2 linked regions of the Paraburkholderia fungorum genome follow. Each later gene encodes a partner of the first gene's protein in a complex. Links are inferred from orthologs where the notes say so. Each region holds a gene or a part of one and is shown on either strand. Other genes may lie near its edges.

The links.
Region 2: the proteins of BLS41_RS12020 (region 1) and uvrB are in contact, whole or in part, in a crystal structure (PDB 7EGT), measured with the Thermus thermophilus proteins. The link is inferred for Paraburkholderia fungorum from one-to-one orthologs. Residues at the interface, in WP_096412145.1 of Thermus thermophilus: His654, Arg656, Phe657, Gln666, Asp668, Glu669, Lys680, Arg681, Leu682, Ser683, Lys685, Tyr686, Ala687; in WP_096411307.1 of Thermus thermophilus: Glu23, Leu25, Arg26, Asp27, Gly28, Glu29, Arg30, Phe31, Arg55, Glu326, Asp327, Phe328, Glu379, Ser382, Gln383, His398, Gly400, Arg401.

What each region holds. Positions count from the first base shown.
Region 1 is NZ_FNKP01000001.1:2,738,174-2,745,861, forward strand. What follows is about bases 2,528-5,557. They hold BLS41_RS12020 (UvrD-helicase domain-containing protein), read right to left. Parts: upstream 5,204-5,557; coding sequence 2,852-5,203; downstream 2,528-2,851. Other genes in these bases: BLS41_RS12015 (5'-methylthioadenosine/adenosylhomocysteine nucleosidase), read right to left, coding at 2,528-2,825. Also shown: BLS41_RS12010 (propionate--CoA ligase), read left to right, coding at 1-1,739; more of BLS41_RS12015, read right to left, coding at 1,878-2,527; BLS41_RS39580 (hypothetical protein), read left to right, coding at 6,392-6,769; BLS41_RS38360 (PAAR domain-containing protein), read left to right, coding at 6,775-7,326; BLS41_RS39585 (hypothetical protein), read left to right, coding at 7,323-7,616; BLS41_RS39590 (hypothetical protein), read left to right, coding at 7,601-7,688. UniProt on the Escherichia coli protein: A helicase with DNA-dependent ATPase activity. Unwinds DNA duplexes with 3'-5' polarity. Translocates on single-stranded DNA with 3'-5' polarity. Initiates unwinding more efficiently from a nicked substrate than double-stranded DNA.
Region 2 is NZ_FNKP01000001.1:1,497,421-1,504,986, forward strand. What follows is about bases 1,621-4,528. They hold uvrB (excinuclease ABC subunit UvrB), read left to right. Parts: upstream 1,621-1,983; coding sequence 1,984-4,074; downstream 4,075-4,528. Other genes in these bases: BLS41_RS06660 (iron transporter), read left to right, coding at 4,433-4,528. Outside these bases: BLS41_RS06645 (DUF3734 domain-containing protein), read left to right, coding at 1-178; BLS41_RS06650 (amino acid aminotransferase), read right to left, coding at 312-1,511; more of BLS41_RS06660, read left to right, coding at 4,529-4,981; BLS41_RS06665 (cupredoxin domain-containing protein), read left to right, coding at 5,108-5,440; BLS41_RS06670 (FTR1 family iron permease), read left to right, coding at 5,519-6,373; BLS41_RS06675 (4Fe-4S binding protein), read left to right, coding at 6,370-7,566. UniProt on the Escherichia coli protein: The UvrABC repair system catalyzes the recognition and processing of DNA lesions. A damage recognition complex composed of 2 UvrA and 2 UvrB subunits scans DNA for abnormalities.

The sequences.
Region 1 (7,688 bases):
ACAACGCGGTCGACCGTCATCTCGCCGAACGCGCGCAGCAGAACGCGCTGGTGTACGTGTCGACGGAAACCGGGATCGAACGGCGCTACACGTATGCCGAGCTATACGGGGAAATCAACCGGATGGCCGCGGTGATGCGTTCACTCGGCGTGAAGCGCGGCGATGTCGTGCTGCTCTATCTGCCGATGATCCCCGAGGCGCTGTTCGCGATGCTCGCGTGCGCGCGCCTGGGCGCGATTCACTCGGTAGTGTTCGGCGGTTTCGCCGCGCCGAATCTCGCGGCCCGCATCGACGACGCAAAGCCCGTGCTGATCGTGACCGCCGACGCCGGTGCGCGCGGCGGCAAGGTGATCGACTACACGCCTCTGATCGACGAGGCGCTCGTGCGCGCGATGCACAAGACGCCGCACGTGTTGCTGATCGACCGGCAACTCGCGCCCGAGCGCCTGAACGCGCAATATCTCGTCGCCTACGAGCCGCTGCGCGAACAGTTCTTCAACGTGCATGTGCCGTGCGAATGGCTCGAATCGAACGAACCTTCGTACGTGCTGTACACGTCGGGCACGACCGGCAAACCGAAGGGCGTGCAGCGCGACGTGGGCGGCTACGCGGTGGCGCTGGCGGCGTCGATGGACCATATTTTCGAGGGCAAGCCCGGCGACACGATGTTCACGGCGTCGGACGTGGGCTGGGTGGTCGGCCACAGCTACATCGTCTACGCGCCGCTGATCGCGGGCCTGACCACGGTGATGTACGAAGGCACGCCGATTCGCCCGGACGGCGGCATCTGGTGGCGCCTCGTCGAGCAGCACAAGATCAATCTGATGTTCACCGCGCCGACCGCGCTACGCGTGCTGAAAAAACAGGACCCCGCGCTGCTGAAGAAGTCCGATCTGTCGAGTCTGCGCACGCTGTTTCTGGCCGGCGAGCCACTCGACGAACCGACCGCGGCATGGATCGCCGATGCGCTCGGCAAGCCCGTGATCGACAACTACTGGCAGACCGAAACCGGCTGGCCGATGCTGGCGATTCCGCGCGGCGTCGAAGGATTGCCGTCGAAGCTCGGTTCGCCGGGCGTGCCGTCTGCCGGGTTCAATCTGACCTTGCGCAACGAACTCAGCGGCGACGCGTGCGCGCCCGGCGAGAAAGGCGTGCTGACGCTGGACTATCCGTTGCCGCCCGGGTGCATGTCGACGGTATGGGGCGACGACAACCGTTTCGTCAGCACGTACTGGTCGAGCATTCCGAACCAGCAGGTTTATTCGACCTTCGACTGGGGTGTGCAGGACGAAGACGGCTACGTGACGATCCTCGGCCGCACGGATGATGTGATCAACGTCGCCGGCCACCGGCTGGGCACGCGCGAAATCGAGGAAGCGTTGTCGAGCCACGCGGCCGTCGCCGAGGTAGCCGTGGTCGGCGTGACGGACGCGCTGAAGGGTCAGGTGGCGATGGCGTTCGTGGTGCTGCGCGGTGCGCAGATTTCCGCGGACAGCAGCGAGCGCGCAAGGCTGGAGGCGGAACTCACGGCGACGGTCGAGCGCCAGCTCGGCGCGATCGCGCGGCCTGCGCGCGTGGTGGTGGTGTCGATGTTGCCGAAGACGCGCTCGGGCAAGATGTTGCGGCGTGCAATCGCGGCGCTCGCCGAAGGGCGCGATCCGGGTGACCTGCCGACGATCGAAGATCCGGCCGCGTTGCAGCAGGTTCGGGAAGCGCTGGGCGGGATTCAGGCGGGCTGATGGAAAGCGGTGATGCGCGGGAAAGGGATTGGTCGTTGAAATCCGGAAAGTTCGGCTGCAAAACACCCGCTAGTTACGAAACGCGTGGCGGCGGATAAATCCGCCGCCACGCGTTTCATCCGCGAAATTTTCTAGAGATCAAACCGCTCCGCGCGCGCCGAGAAAGCGCGTCAGGATCGCGTTCGAATACGTCCCGGCAATTTCCGTCAAAAACGAGACGAACGATTGGGTCGCGTGATCGTCGGCGGTATCGGAGATCGTGCGCACCACCGCGCACGGCACGCCATATTCATGACAGACCTGGGCGATCGCCGCGCCTTCCATCTCAACCGCGAGCGCGTCCGGCAACGCGTCGCGCAACGCCTGCACGCCGACGGCGCTGGCTACGAACTGATCGCCGCTGATGATCAACCCGCGATGCACGCGCGGCTCGCGCGTGCCGAAACGCGCCGCCGACGCCGCGCCCTCTTCCGCGACAAAACGCTCGCAGGCGGCGGCGAGCCGGTCGGCGAGCGTTGAGTCGGTGGCGAATCGCGACATGCCCAGCAAAGGTACTTCGAAACGCGGAAATAGCGGCGACGCGTCGAGATCGTGCTGAAGCAGTGTATCGGCGACCACGATATCGCCGACTCGCACCTCCGCTCCTACTCCGCCCGCGACGCCGGTGAACACGACCGCTTCGACATCGAATGCATGGATCAGCGCGCTGACGGTTGCCGCTGCCGCGACCTTGCCGACGCGCGCCAGCGTCACGACGCACGGCGTGCCGTGGACGGTGCCGAGGTGATAGTCGCGGCGGCCGTGCGTGATGGTGCGCACGCCGGATTCGGCGCGCATGGCGTCGATCAGGTCGCCGAGTTCTTGCGGCAAGGCCGCCAGAATCCCCAGCGGACGATGCGAGACGGGCGCGCCGTTCCGGCTCGGATCGGGTTCGGGCGAAGCTGCCGCGGCGGTGTTGTGTCCTTCGGCCGGGACCGCATTTCCGATGCCTGTAGCGCCGGCGCCAACGCTGACGCCACCGGCGGTTTCCACGCCAGCCGCCGCGCCTGAAGCCGACGAACCCGAAGCTGCATCACCCTGACTCATACAATCCGCTCCCTCGCCACGCGCGCTCACTCGACCGCCTGCAATTTGGCGACCGCGAGCGCCAGCCACTTCTCGCCGTGCCGCTTGAATTTGACCTGCGCTTTCGCGTCGGTCCCGCCACCTTCGAGCGCCGTAATCGTGCCCTCGCCGAACTTCGTGTGAAACACCTGCTGGCCGACGCGGAATCCCGTTTCCGCTGCGCGCTGCTCATTCGCGAAAGCGGGCAACTGCGCGGGCGTCGACGAAGCCGGGCCCGTGTAACCCGGCCGCGCAAACCAGTCGCGCCCATAACCCGCGTTGTCTGAGCGGCCACCCCAGCGCGCGCCCGCCTCGATCTTCGGCGTGAGCCACTTGAGCGTTTCCTGCGGCAATTCCTCCAGGAAACGCGAACGGATGTTGTAACGCGTCTGACCGTGCAGCATCCGGCTTTGCGCGAACGACAGATACAGCCGCTCCTTCGCCCGCGTAATCGCCACGTACATCAGACGACGCTCCTCCTCCAGCCCATCCGATTCCATCGCGCTGTTCTCGTGCGGAAACAGTCCCTCTTCCAGACCGGTGATGAACACCGCCGTGAATTCCAGACCCTTGGCCGCGTGCACGGTCATCAGCTGGACGGCTTCCTGGCCGGCTTGCGCCTGGTTGTCGCCCGCTTCGAGCGACGCGTGCGACAGGAAACCGGCGAGCGGCGTCATGGTGTCCGGGTTCTGCGCCGGGTCGGCGACGCCAGGCGCGTCGAGCACGACGGTGTTCGGGTCGTCGGTCGCGACGACCAGTTCAGGCGCGGCAGTTGCGCCCGGGCGCAGCGGAATCGACCGCGCCGGCGTGTCCATCCCGTAGCCTTCCTCGCTGACGAAAGCCGCCGCCGCATTGACCAGTTCCTGCAAGTTTTCCAGCCGGTCCTGGCCTTCGCGTTCGTTCTTGTAAAACTCCGACAGACCGCTCGTGCCGACCACGTACTCGACGGTTTCCGGCAGGCTCATCTGCTGCGTTTCCGCGCGCATCTTGCCGACCAGGTTCGCGAAATTCGCGAGGCTCGACCCAGCTTTGCCCGCAACGTACGGAATCGCCGCAGCCATCGAGCAGTTATACAGACGCGCGGCGTCCGCGAGTTGCTCGATCGAACGCGCGCCGATGCCGCGCGTCGGGAAATTGACGACACGCGCGAACGCGGTGTCGTCGTTCGGGTTGTCGATCAGACGCAAATACGCGAGCGCGTGCTTGACTTCCTGGCGCTCGAAAAAGCGCAAGCCGCCGTACACGCGATACGCGATGCCCGCGTTGACCAGCGTGTGTTCGATCGTGCGCGACTGCGCGTTGCTGCGGTACAGGATCGCAATTTCGCTGCGCGACGTGCCCGTGCTGATCAACGCCTTGATTTCCTCGACGATCCAGCCCGCTTCCTGCGTATCGGTCGCGGATTCATACACGCGCACCGGTTCGCCGTGACCCGCGTCGGTGCGCAGATTCTTGCCGAGACGGCGCGAGTTGTTCGCGATCAGCTGATTGGCTGCATCGAGAATATGACCGTGCGAGCGGTAATTCTGCTCGAGCTTGATCAGATGACGAACCTTGAACTCGGTTTCGAAGTCGCGCATGTTGCCGACGTTCGCGCCGCGGAATGCATAGATCGACTGGTCGTCGTCGCCGACGGCGAAGATCGAGTTGGTCTGACCCGCCAGCATTTTCAGCCACGCGTATTGCAGCTTGTTGGTGTCCTGGAACTCGTCGACCAGGATATGCCGGAAGCGCGCCTGGTAGTGCGCGCGCAGCGGCGGATTATGCGCGAGCAGTTCGAAACAGCGCAGCAGCAGTTCCGGGAAATCGACTACGCCTTCGCGCTGGCACTGCTGGTCGTACGCTTCGTAGAGTTCGACGAATTTGCGGTTGAAGTTGTCGGTCGCGTCGACGTCTTTCGGTCGCAGGCCCTGCTCTTTCGCGTTGTTGATGAAGTACTGGAGATTTTTCGCCGGGTACTTTTCGTCGTCGATGTTGAGGCCCTTCATCAGACGCTTGATCGCGGAAAGCTGGTCGGCGGTGTCGAGAATCTGGAAAGTGGCGGGCAGGCCGGCGTCACGGTGATGCGCACGCAGCATGCGGTTGCACAGGCCGTGGAAGGTGCCGATCCACATGCCGCGCGTGTCGATCGGCAGCAGCGCCGAAAGCCGCGACATCATTTCGCGCGCGGCCTTGTTGGTGAAGGTGACCGCCAGGATCGTGGCCGGCGACGCCAGGCCTTGCTGGATGAGCCACGCGATACGCGTGATCAGAACGCGGGTCTTGCCGCTGCCCGCGCCGGCGAGGATGAGCGCGGGCTCGTTGGGGAGCGTGACGGCGGCGTGTTGTTCGGGGTTTAGATTGGCTAGCAGATCGGGCATTTTTTCTGGAGGGACGGGGCGGCGGTTCGTGCGACATTATATGCCCCGGCGGGGGTTGGGCCTTTTTGCGGGCTGCGCCATTTGGCGGCGTTCTTCGGGGTGTTGGCCTTTCCTTGTGATCGCGGTGGTCTATTGGCGTTGCCGCTGTGCCGGGGGGAGCTTTTTTGAGCTGCGCCCTTTGGCGGTGTTCTTCGGGGTGTTGGCCTTTCCTTGAAGTCACGGTGGTCTATTGGCGTTGCCCCTGTGCGGGGCGGCACTTACTTTCTTTGCCGCCGCAAAGAAAGTAAGTAAAGAAAGCGGGCTCACACCGCTAACCTTGAAGTGAGCCCCCTGGCTTGGAGGGGAAAGTGGTGCGATCAACGAATGATCCCTCGCGCAGTAAACGCCAGTGACCAGGCAGTCATTCGCTCCCACTCCGCACTACGTGCATCGCGGACGGGACTGCACGGGAAGCCAGCGGGTTTGTTATATGCGGCGAGCAGCGGCTTCGCGTCGTTGTCAAAACGACGAAGCATGTATAGGTTAATAACCTATACGGGGCTTGAGCCTTCTCACCCTGAAAAAACGGGGAGCGGACATTCCCCGCCACGCCTCGCTGCGGGCGAACGACCGGGGGCGCGCGCAGCGCCGCCGGAAGAATGACTGCTTTGTCACGAACGCGGATCTGCCCGATACCGTCCACTAGCAGTAGCAACCTCAAACTGCCTCGATTCTTTGCGCTCGTTGATAAGGATGTCTTAATTCATTTCGCATATCACTATTCATATTTATAACCCCTCAGCTAACTTTGACGATATTTGACAGAAGCCCTATAGAACTTGCCGTAAAACGGTTTGCATACTAGAGCGGGGTCAATTCAGAGACGTGTCGTAAATTGCGCCGACGACGCATTTTTTTATGGGAAATTTAAAATGTTGGAGCAAGAAAAAGTTAGAGGCACGATGTACGCATTCGCGACGCTTGGCGCACGAACCGAGCGCAGCGGCTATGTGACGAATGCAACGTCCAAGCTGTCTATATGTGGCTTACGGGCTGCTCTCGTAGGCGATGTCGTGACGTACGGTGATGCGAGCGAAGCGACGATTGTTGATGGGTCCGGCGCGCGGGCGCACGAACGCAACAAATGCTTTGCACTTGTCGGCAGTCACCTAAGCAACGGAGATCGCATCGTCTTCACGCCTTGGGAGAATGGTAGATCTGGCCTGTTCGTACCCGAAGGCACAAATTCTGAAGGGGTTGTTCGAGCCGAACTATGTGCCGCCTGCGGTAGAGCCAATCTATCGCTTTGCAATATACGGCGCGACCACTTCGCGCGGTGGTATCTTGCGCGAGCCCAGTCGAGATTGGCAGATTGACGGTCGTGCCGCAAAGGTAGGCGGCATTGGCGATGTCGTGGAGTACCCGGACGGCACGTCCGCAACGATTGTCTCCGCATTGAGCCTCGAAGATTCACCACATTTTGTACCACTTGCCTTCGTCGGTAGCGAACTGGACAACGGCGACATCATCACCGATAGCCCTGAGCGAAAAGGCGAAGCGTCAAGTCGTTTCATTATTATTAGGTAAGCGAAGTGAAACGTTACATTCTCAGGAAAGGCGATAAATCGACCAATGGCGGCATGGTGACGCAAGGCGTAGACAATTGCACCGTTTCCGGAGTACCGGTTACCTATATCGGGGCTGAGGTCTGGTGTAACGGGTGCAAGTCTGTAGGCCATATTGGGTCGAGAGGCCCGCACCATAACGCCACAATGCCCGAGAAACAGCAGGCACTAGACGGCGACATCTGTATCTGCCAATGCCATCCGGCACCTGTACTTCGCGCGTCACAGGATCATTCCTCGCATAGCTTCGATACCGGCGAACTCGCCGCAATGGGCTATAACGCACACGGCGCACCGTTGCCGGTCGAACAGACCGGCAACTATGACGAACGCGTGCGCGTACTTGATGCCAACAGCAGGCCAATTGCTGGCATGCCGTACCACATACGAACGTCGAGCGGCACGGTTTGTAAGGGGCTAACAGACGCATCCGGCTATTGTCCGCGTGTCTATACGAATGACCAGAAGGCGCTCGATATAGCTGTTGGACTGAAAGCACTGGAGCGGTGGAAAGAATGAGCGATTACGTCTACCAAACCACAACAAACACAAATAAAAATTCAAAATATGACGTTCTTGGTCATCTGATGCCCGCAAGGGCGTTTTTCTTCGTGACTGTCGATGAAGTCGGTCCGGAAGGTTTTTTGGTTCGCAGGACCTATTCGACCGTTAATGATCCATATCTGAAGTCCATGGAACTAACCGAGCTTCAGAAAATTCAGGCGGCTTACCCGGAAAAACCGGTCTTTGGGCCAGAAACCCTGATTCGTTGGCAAGTATTACGGAGCATGTTTTGGGAAAAGATGTAGTTACGTCCTACGTTTCTACGAGTGGTAATTTCCCCGACGGTTCGCCTCGTTTTAATGGCGCTGAAGGCGCAT
Region 2 (7,566 bases), 1.2 Mb from region 1 along the record:
GCACAAGGAGTACGAGGGGCACTACAAGGACTTCCAGTTCGGCTTGTCGACCATGCGCGAACATTGGCAAAGCGGGCTGGAGGATATTCGCCACTCGCTTGCGCATCCTGACTGGCTCGACATGCCCGATAACGACGCAGGTTTTGTCACGCACGACATTCATCGCGATTCGCGTTGAAGTCGGGCTAACTAAAATTGTCCGCGAAGTTTAGTTAACAAAAAACGGCGCCCTTTCGTCAGACAGGGCGCCGTTTCTACAGGCGTTTTCAGCAGAGCAGGCAACTACCTCCCGCTCTCGCTCAAACAAACAATTACTTCAGCACGTGGGCAATCGCGTTAGCCACCACGTCGAGGTTGCGCGTGTTCAGCGCAGCCACGCAGATACGGCCCGTGCCCACCGCGTAAATGCCGAACTCTTCACGCAGACGATCCACTTGCGGAGCCGTCAGACCCGAGTACGAGAACATGCCGCGTTGTGCATTCACGAAGCTGAAGTCGCGATCCACGCCGCTTGCCTTCAGGCGCTCGACCAGACCGTTACGCATTGCGCGGATACGATCGCGCATTTCGCCCAGTTCCGCTTCCCACGTCGCGCGCAGTTCCGGCGAAGCCAGCACCGCTGCGACCACCGAGCCGCCATGCGTCGGCGGGTTCGAGTAGTTCGTGCGGATCACGCGCTTCAGTTGCGACAGCACGCGGGCCGATTCTTCCTTGCTCGCAGTGATGATCGACAGCGCGCCGATCCGTTCGCCGTACAGCGAGAACGACTTCGAGAACGACGACGACACGAACACGTTCAGTTCCGATGCAGCGAACAGGCGAACTGCTGCAGCGTCCGATTCGATGTTGTCGCCGAAACCCTGATACGCGATGTCGAGGAACGGCACCAGATTGCGCGCCTTCACGACTTCGACGATCTGCTTCCATTGGTCGACGGAGAGGTCGACGCCGGTCGGGTTATGGCAGCAGGCGTGCAGCACGACAACCGTGCCCGCCGCGTAGCCGTTCAGCGCGGCCAGCATGCCTTCGAAGTTCACGCCATGCGTCTTCGCGTCGTAGTACGGGTACGACACGACTTCGAAACCTGCACTTTCGAACAGCGCGCGGTGGTTTTCCCAGCTCGGGTCGCTGATCGCGACCTTGCCATTCGGGTTCAGACGCTTCAGGAAATCTGCGCCGATCTTCAGCGCGCCCGTGCCGCCCAGAGCCTGTGCCGTCACGACGCGGCCTGCTGCGAGCAGCGGCGAGTCGTTGCCGAGCAGCAGCGTTTGCACGGCTGCATCGTAAGCGGCGATGCCTTCGATCGGCAGGTAACCGCGCGGCAGCGCAGCTTCGACGCGAGCCTTTTCAGCATCGCGGACAGCGCGCAGCAGCGGAATCTTGCCTTCTTCGTTGAAGTACACGCCAACGCCCAAGTTGACCTTGGTGGGACGTGCATCGGCGTTGAAGGCTTCGTTCAGGCCCAGAATCGGGTCGCGGGGAGCAAGTTCGACGGCGGAGAACAGAGACATGATGGGTGGCAGCAGTAGTGGGAAGAGGGCAAAGAAGGCGGCATCGAGCGCGAGCGGCCCAGCCTGACGGGTATGACGCAAAACGCAGGTCAGGTGACGGACGGCGGCGAGCGAGCGCAACTTCGCATTGTAACGAATCCGCGCGCATTTTTCGGACGACTCGGTTCGCAGAAGGGAATTATTTGCTTGAAAAACAGGCACTCTGGCGTCATGTGGCTTGAGCGGATCGGCGTGGAAAATGCCCGGCGAAGGCCGTCGCGTGCGTTCCGCCGTGCAAATAACGTTCAGAATGCAAGCGCCGCGAACCCGCGAGCAAAAGAAACGGACTGTTCATGCAAAGGGCCAGAGCGTGTGGTTTGCGCCGGCCGGCAGTCACCCCGCGCAAAGGTCTGGAAAGCTGCAAATCCTGGCCCGATCCGCGTTTCCCGCAACCCGTTAGAATGATTCTTTGCCCAAGGCCCGCGCCGTCCCCATGTCCGAACAACATCTGACTGAAGCCGAAGACACGCTCGACGAATCCAAATTCGCGACGTTCGAAGGCTCGCCGTTCCAGTTGTACCAGCCGTACCCGCCCGCCGGCGACCAGCCCACGGCAATCGCCACGCTCGTCGAAGGCGTCGAGGACGGTCTCGCGTTCCAGACGCTGCTCGGCGTAACCGGCTCGGGCAAGACTTTCACGATGGCGAACACGATCGCGCGTCTCGGCCGTCCGGCTATCGTGTTCGCGCCGAACAAGACGCTCGCCGCGCAGCTTTATTCGGAGTTCCGCGAGTTCTTTCCGCGCAACGCGGTCGAGTACTTCGTGTCGTACTACGACTACTACCAGCCGGAAGCATATGTGCCGCAGCGCGACCTGTTCATCGAAAAGGACTCGTCGATCAACGAGCATATCGAGCAGATGCGCCTGTCGGCCACCAAGAGCCTGATGGAACGGCGCGACGTGGTGATCGTCGCGACCGTGTCGGCGATTTACGGTATCGGCAACCCGTCCGAATACCATCAGATGATTCTGACGCTGCGCACCGGCGACAAGCTCGGCCAGCGCGACATCATCGCGCGGCTGATCGCGATGCAATACAACCGCAACGAAGCCGACTTCCAGCGCGGCTCGTTCCGCGTGCGCGGCGACACGATCGACATTTTTCCGGCCGAGCATGCCGAAATGGCGGTGCGCGTCGAGTTGTTCGACGACGAAGTCGAGACGCTGCAACTGTTCGATCCGCTTACGGGTCGCGTGCGGCAGAAGATTCCGCGTTTCACGGTTTATCCGTCTTCGCACTATGTGACGCCGCGCGACACCGTGGTGCGCGCGGTCGAAACGATCAAGAACGAACTGCGCGAGCGGCTCGAATTCTTTTATAGCGACGGAAAACTTGTCGAAGCGCAGCGGCTCGAACAGCGCACGCGTTTCGATCTGGAAATGCTTCAGGAGTTGGGCTTCTGCAAGGGCATCGAAAACTATTCGCGGCACTTTTCTGGCGCGGCTCCGGGCGAGCCGCCGCCGACGCTGGTCGACTACCTGCCGTCGGACGCGATCATGATGCTCGATGAATCGCACGTGTTGATCGGCCAGTTGAACGGCATGTACAACGGCGACCGCGCGCGTAAAGAGAACCTGGTCGACTACGGCTTCCGCCTGCCGTCCGCGCTCGACAACCGGCCGCTGAAGTTCAACGAGTTTGAGCGGAAGATGCGCCAGATCGTGTTCGTCTCCGCCACGCCCGCCGATTACGAAAAGAAAACCGCCGGGCAGGTGGCCGAACAGCTGGTGCGGCCAACCGGTCTCGTCGACCCGGAAATCGAGGTGCGCCCCGCACGCAGTCAGGTCGACGACGTGCTCGGCGAGATCAACGAGCGCGTCAAGGTCGGCGACCGCGTGCTGGTCACCGTGCTGACCAAGCGCATGGCCGAGCAGCTAACCGAATTTCTCGCCGACCACGGCGTGAAGGTGCGCTATCTGCATAGCGACATCGACACGGTGGAGCGGGTCGAGATCATCCGCGATCTGCGGCTGGGCACGTTCGACGTGCTGGTCGGGATTAACCTGCTGCGTGAAGGGCTGGATATTCCGGAAGTGTCGCTGGTCGCGATTCTCGACGCGGACAAGGAAGGCTTCCTGCGCGCCGAGCGCTCGCTGATCCAGACCATCGGCCGGGCGGCGCGTAACGTGAACGGCAAGGCGATTCTGTACGGCGACAAGATCACGGATTCGATGCGCCGCGCCATCGACGAAACCGAGCGGCGGCGCACCAAACAGATCGCGTTCAATGTTGCGAACGGCATTACGCCGCGTGGGGTTGTCAAGCGGATTCGCGACATTATCGACGGTGTGTACAACGTCGACGACGCGCGTGCCGAACTCAAGGAGCAGCAGACCCGCGCGAAATTCGAGGACATGTCCGAGAAGCAACTCGCAAAGGAACTGAAGCGCCTCGAAAAGCAGATGATGGAGCACGCCAAGAATCTGGAATTCGAAAAAGCAGCCCAGACTCGCGACCAGTTGGCGTTGCTGCGCCAGCGCGTGTTTGGCGCGAATGTCGGCGATCACGTTTCCGGCGTCTGACACGTCATCTGATATTTCCTTCTCCCACGGGCGTGGCGATCTGCCGCGCCCTTGTCAATTCCAGCCGGTTCCCTGCCTGGCCGCGTTGGGCGTCACCGGTGTGCCGTTCCACACGCGCTTCCTTAAAACAACCTTAAGACCCTTTTGCGACAAGGCTTTGCGAGTTTCGCAATTTGTTCTCCCCAAGGATCGGTGATAAACTCCGCCAATATTGAGAATGGTTCGCATTAACGTTTCATGTATGCGGTTTGCGGACGGTCGATCGCCCGATTAAGGACGGTGGGACCCTGCGCACAGGCATGCGCACCAACTGTTCCAATGGGTTTGATCCAGTCTGATAAAAAAACAAGGAGTTTCAATGCGAATTTCTTCATTTGTGCGTGGTAGCGCCGCTGCGGTCGCCGCAGTGGCGACCTTGTCGGCTTCGGCGGCGGAATACCCGATCGCCAAGCAGCAGATTCACGGCGGCATGGAAATCGGCGTGGTCTATCTGCAGCCGATCACGATGGAGCCGGAAGGCATGATGCGCAAGGCATCGGATTCGGACGTTCACCTCGAAACCGACATTCACGCGGTCAAGAACAACCCGACCGGTTTCGCCGAAGGCGACTGGATGCCGTATCTGCAAGTGCATTACGAACTGAACAAGGTTGGCTCGAAGAACGTGCAGAAGGGCGACCTGATGCCGATGGTCGCGAACGACGGCCCGCACTACGGCGACAACGTCAAGCTGGAAGGCCCGGGCAAGTATCACCTGAAGATGATCGTCGAACCGCCGATGCAGATGGGCCACATGGCTTTCGGCCGTCACGTCGACAAGGAAACCGGCGTGGGTCCGTGGTTCAAGCCGATCACGCTCGAATACGATTTCACCTTCGCCGGCATCGGCAAGAAGGGCGGGTACTGATCGTCGCATTGCCGTGCTTCGCCGCGTGAGTTCACTGCGAGGCGTCGGCAAATAAGTGATTGAGTCAATGCAGCAGGCGGCGCGCGGGTGGTCATCTTCGTCGCGCCGCGTTTTCCGGAAGGGCTAATGAGAATCAACCGAAAGATCGCGATGTTTGCCGCCACGGCTTTGCTGGCGGGCGCAGCTCACGCAGCGGACCTGCCGACCTTCAAGCTGGAAATGAACGACGGCAAGCTGAACCCGGCCCGCATCGAAGTGCCGGCGGGGCAGCGTATCAAGATCGAAGTGCGCAACACCGGCAAGGGCGCGGCCGAATTCGAAAGCGTCCAGTTGCGCAAAGAAAAGGTGTTGGCGCCGGGCGCGGATTCGTTCGTCGTGATTGCTCCTCTGGAGCCGGGCGAATACAAGTTTTTCGACGATTTTCACCAGCAGGCGCAGGGCGTGATCGTCGCGAAGTAATGGCCTGAATGCGAGCGCCGGCCCGGGAGTGGCGGCGCGTTCGCACAGGCAGTAGAAGGATCGAAGGGAGAGCTTGGAATGGGTCAGATTCTGTTCGTCGTGTGGCGGGAAAGTGTCGAGGCGTTGCTGGTCGTCGGCATCCTGTATGCGTGGTTGAAAAATGGCGACGACGATGCGCGCCGCGGTTTGCCGTACCTGTGGGGCGGTGTCGCGGCCGGGCTGATTGCGGCAGTAGCGCTGGGCGCTGCGCTGGTCGGCTTCACGGAAGTGCTGTCCGGCGACGCGCAGGATTATTTCCAGACCGCGATGGTGCTGGTCGCCTGTGTGCTGATCGTGCAGATGGTGCTGTGGATGAAGCAGCATGGCCGCACCCTCAAGCGCGACATGGAACAGTCGCTGCAAAAGAGCAAGCGCGATTCGAACTGGTGGGGCGTTGCGTTGCTGGTCGCTCTGGCGATCGCGCGCGAGGGCAGCGAAACGGTGATCTTCCTGTACGGCCTCGGTTTCGGCCAGTCGGGTCACGTGGACGGCAGCCAGATGCTCGCCGTCGTGCTCGGCCTGGGCCTCGCGTTCCTGACCTTCTACGTGCTGCAACTGGGCGGCAAGATTTTCTCGTGGCGCCTGTTTTTCCGTGTCACTGAATTCATGCTGCTGTTCCTCGGCGCGGGGCTGTTCCAGACCGGTGTCGACAAGCTGATCGACAAGGAAATCCTGCCGACCATCATCGACCAGGTATGGAATTCGTCGGCGCTGCTCGACGACTCCAGCACCTTCGGCTCGCTGGTTTCCACGCTGACAGGTTATCGCGCGCATCCCGCGCTGATGAACCTGATTGCTTACGCGGTCTACTGGGCGGTCGTCTACCTGCTGGTGCGCCGCGCCAACCGTAAGAACAGCAAGCCGGCGCAGCAGGCGGCAGGGCGCGCAGCATGAGCACCGTGATGACCCGTCCGGGCCGCCTCGCGGCGGCAGGGCAGTGGATGCAGCGTCACGGCGCCGTGATCCGCGGCATTCAATGGGTCGTGGTGGCGGTGTACGCGTTCCTGATCATCGTCCCGGCGGTGATGCCGCTGCCGGACGATACCGCGCATCTCTGGAACAACCTGACGCTCGCCGCGCAGTTCGTGTTCTGGGGCATCTGGTGGCCGTTCGTGCTGCTGTCGATGGTGATGCTCGGTCGAGTGTGGTGCGGCGTGCTGTGTCCAGAGGGCGCGCTCGCCGAGTTCGCCAGCAAATTCGGCCGCGGCTGGGCGATTCCGCGCTGGATGCGCTGGGGCGGCTGGCCGTTCGTCGCGTTCGGCATCACGACGATCTACGGTCAGATGGTGAGCGTCTACCAGTATCCGAAAGCGGTGTTGTTGGTGCTGGGCGGATCGACCTTCGCGGCGATCATCATCGGTTTGCTGTACGGGCGGGAGAAACGCGTCTGGTGCAAATATCTCTGCCCCGTCAACGGGGTTTTTTCGCTTCTGGCGCGGCTCGCGCCGTTCCACTACAAGGTCGATGAAGACGCTTGGCGCCGCTCGTACAAGAACGGTGAGCATGGGCATCGCGTGATCCCGATCAACTGCGCGCCGCTGGTGCCGTTGCGCAATATGAAGGGCGCGTCGGACTGCCATATGTGCGGCCGTTGCAGCGGTCACCGCGACGCAGTGGCGCTGACGTGGCGCAAGCCGTCGTCGGAAGTGGTGCAGCTCGGCGACAAGCAGGCGAATCCGTGGGACACCGCGCTGATTCTGTACGGCTTGCTGGGCATCGCGATCGGCGCGTTCCACTGGACCGCTTCGCGCTGGTTCGTCGACCTGAAGATGTTCTTCGCCAACTGGCTGGTCGATCACAACATCCTGTGGCCACTCGATACCAACGCGCCGTGGTTCCTGTTCACGCATTACCCCGAACAGAACGACGTGTTTTCGTGGCTCGACGGCACGATGGTGATCGGCTACATCCTCGCGACCGCGCTGGTGTACGGCACGACGCTGCTGGTGCTGCTGATGGGCGCGACGCGCATGCTCGGTCGCTTTAACGCCGTGCGTCTGCATCATCTGACGCAGGCGTTGATTCCGATTGCCGGTACTGGCGTGTTTCTTGGTTTGTCGGCGACGACGTTGTCGTTGCTGCGCGCC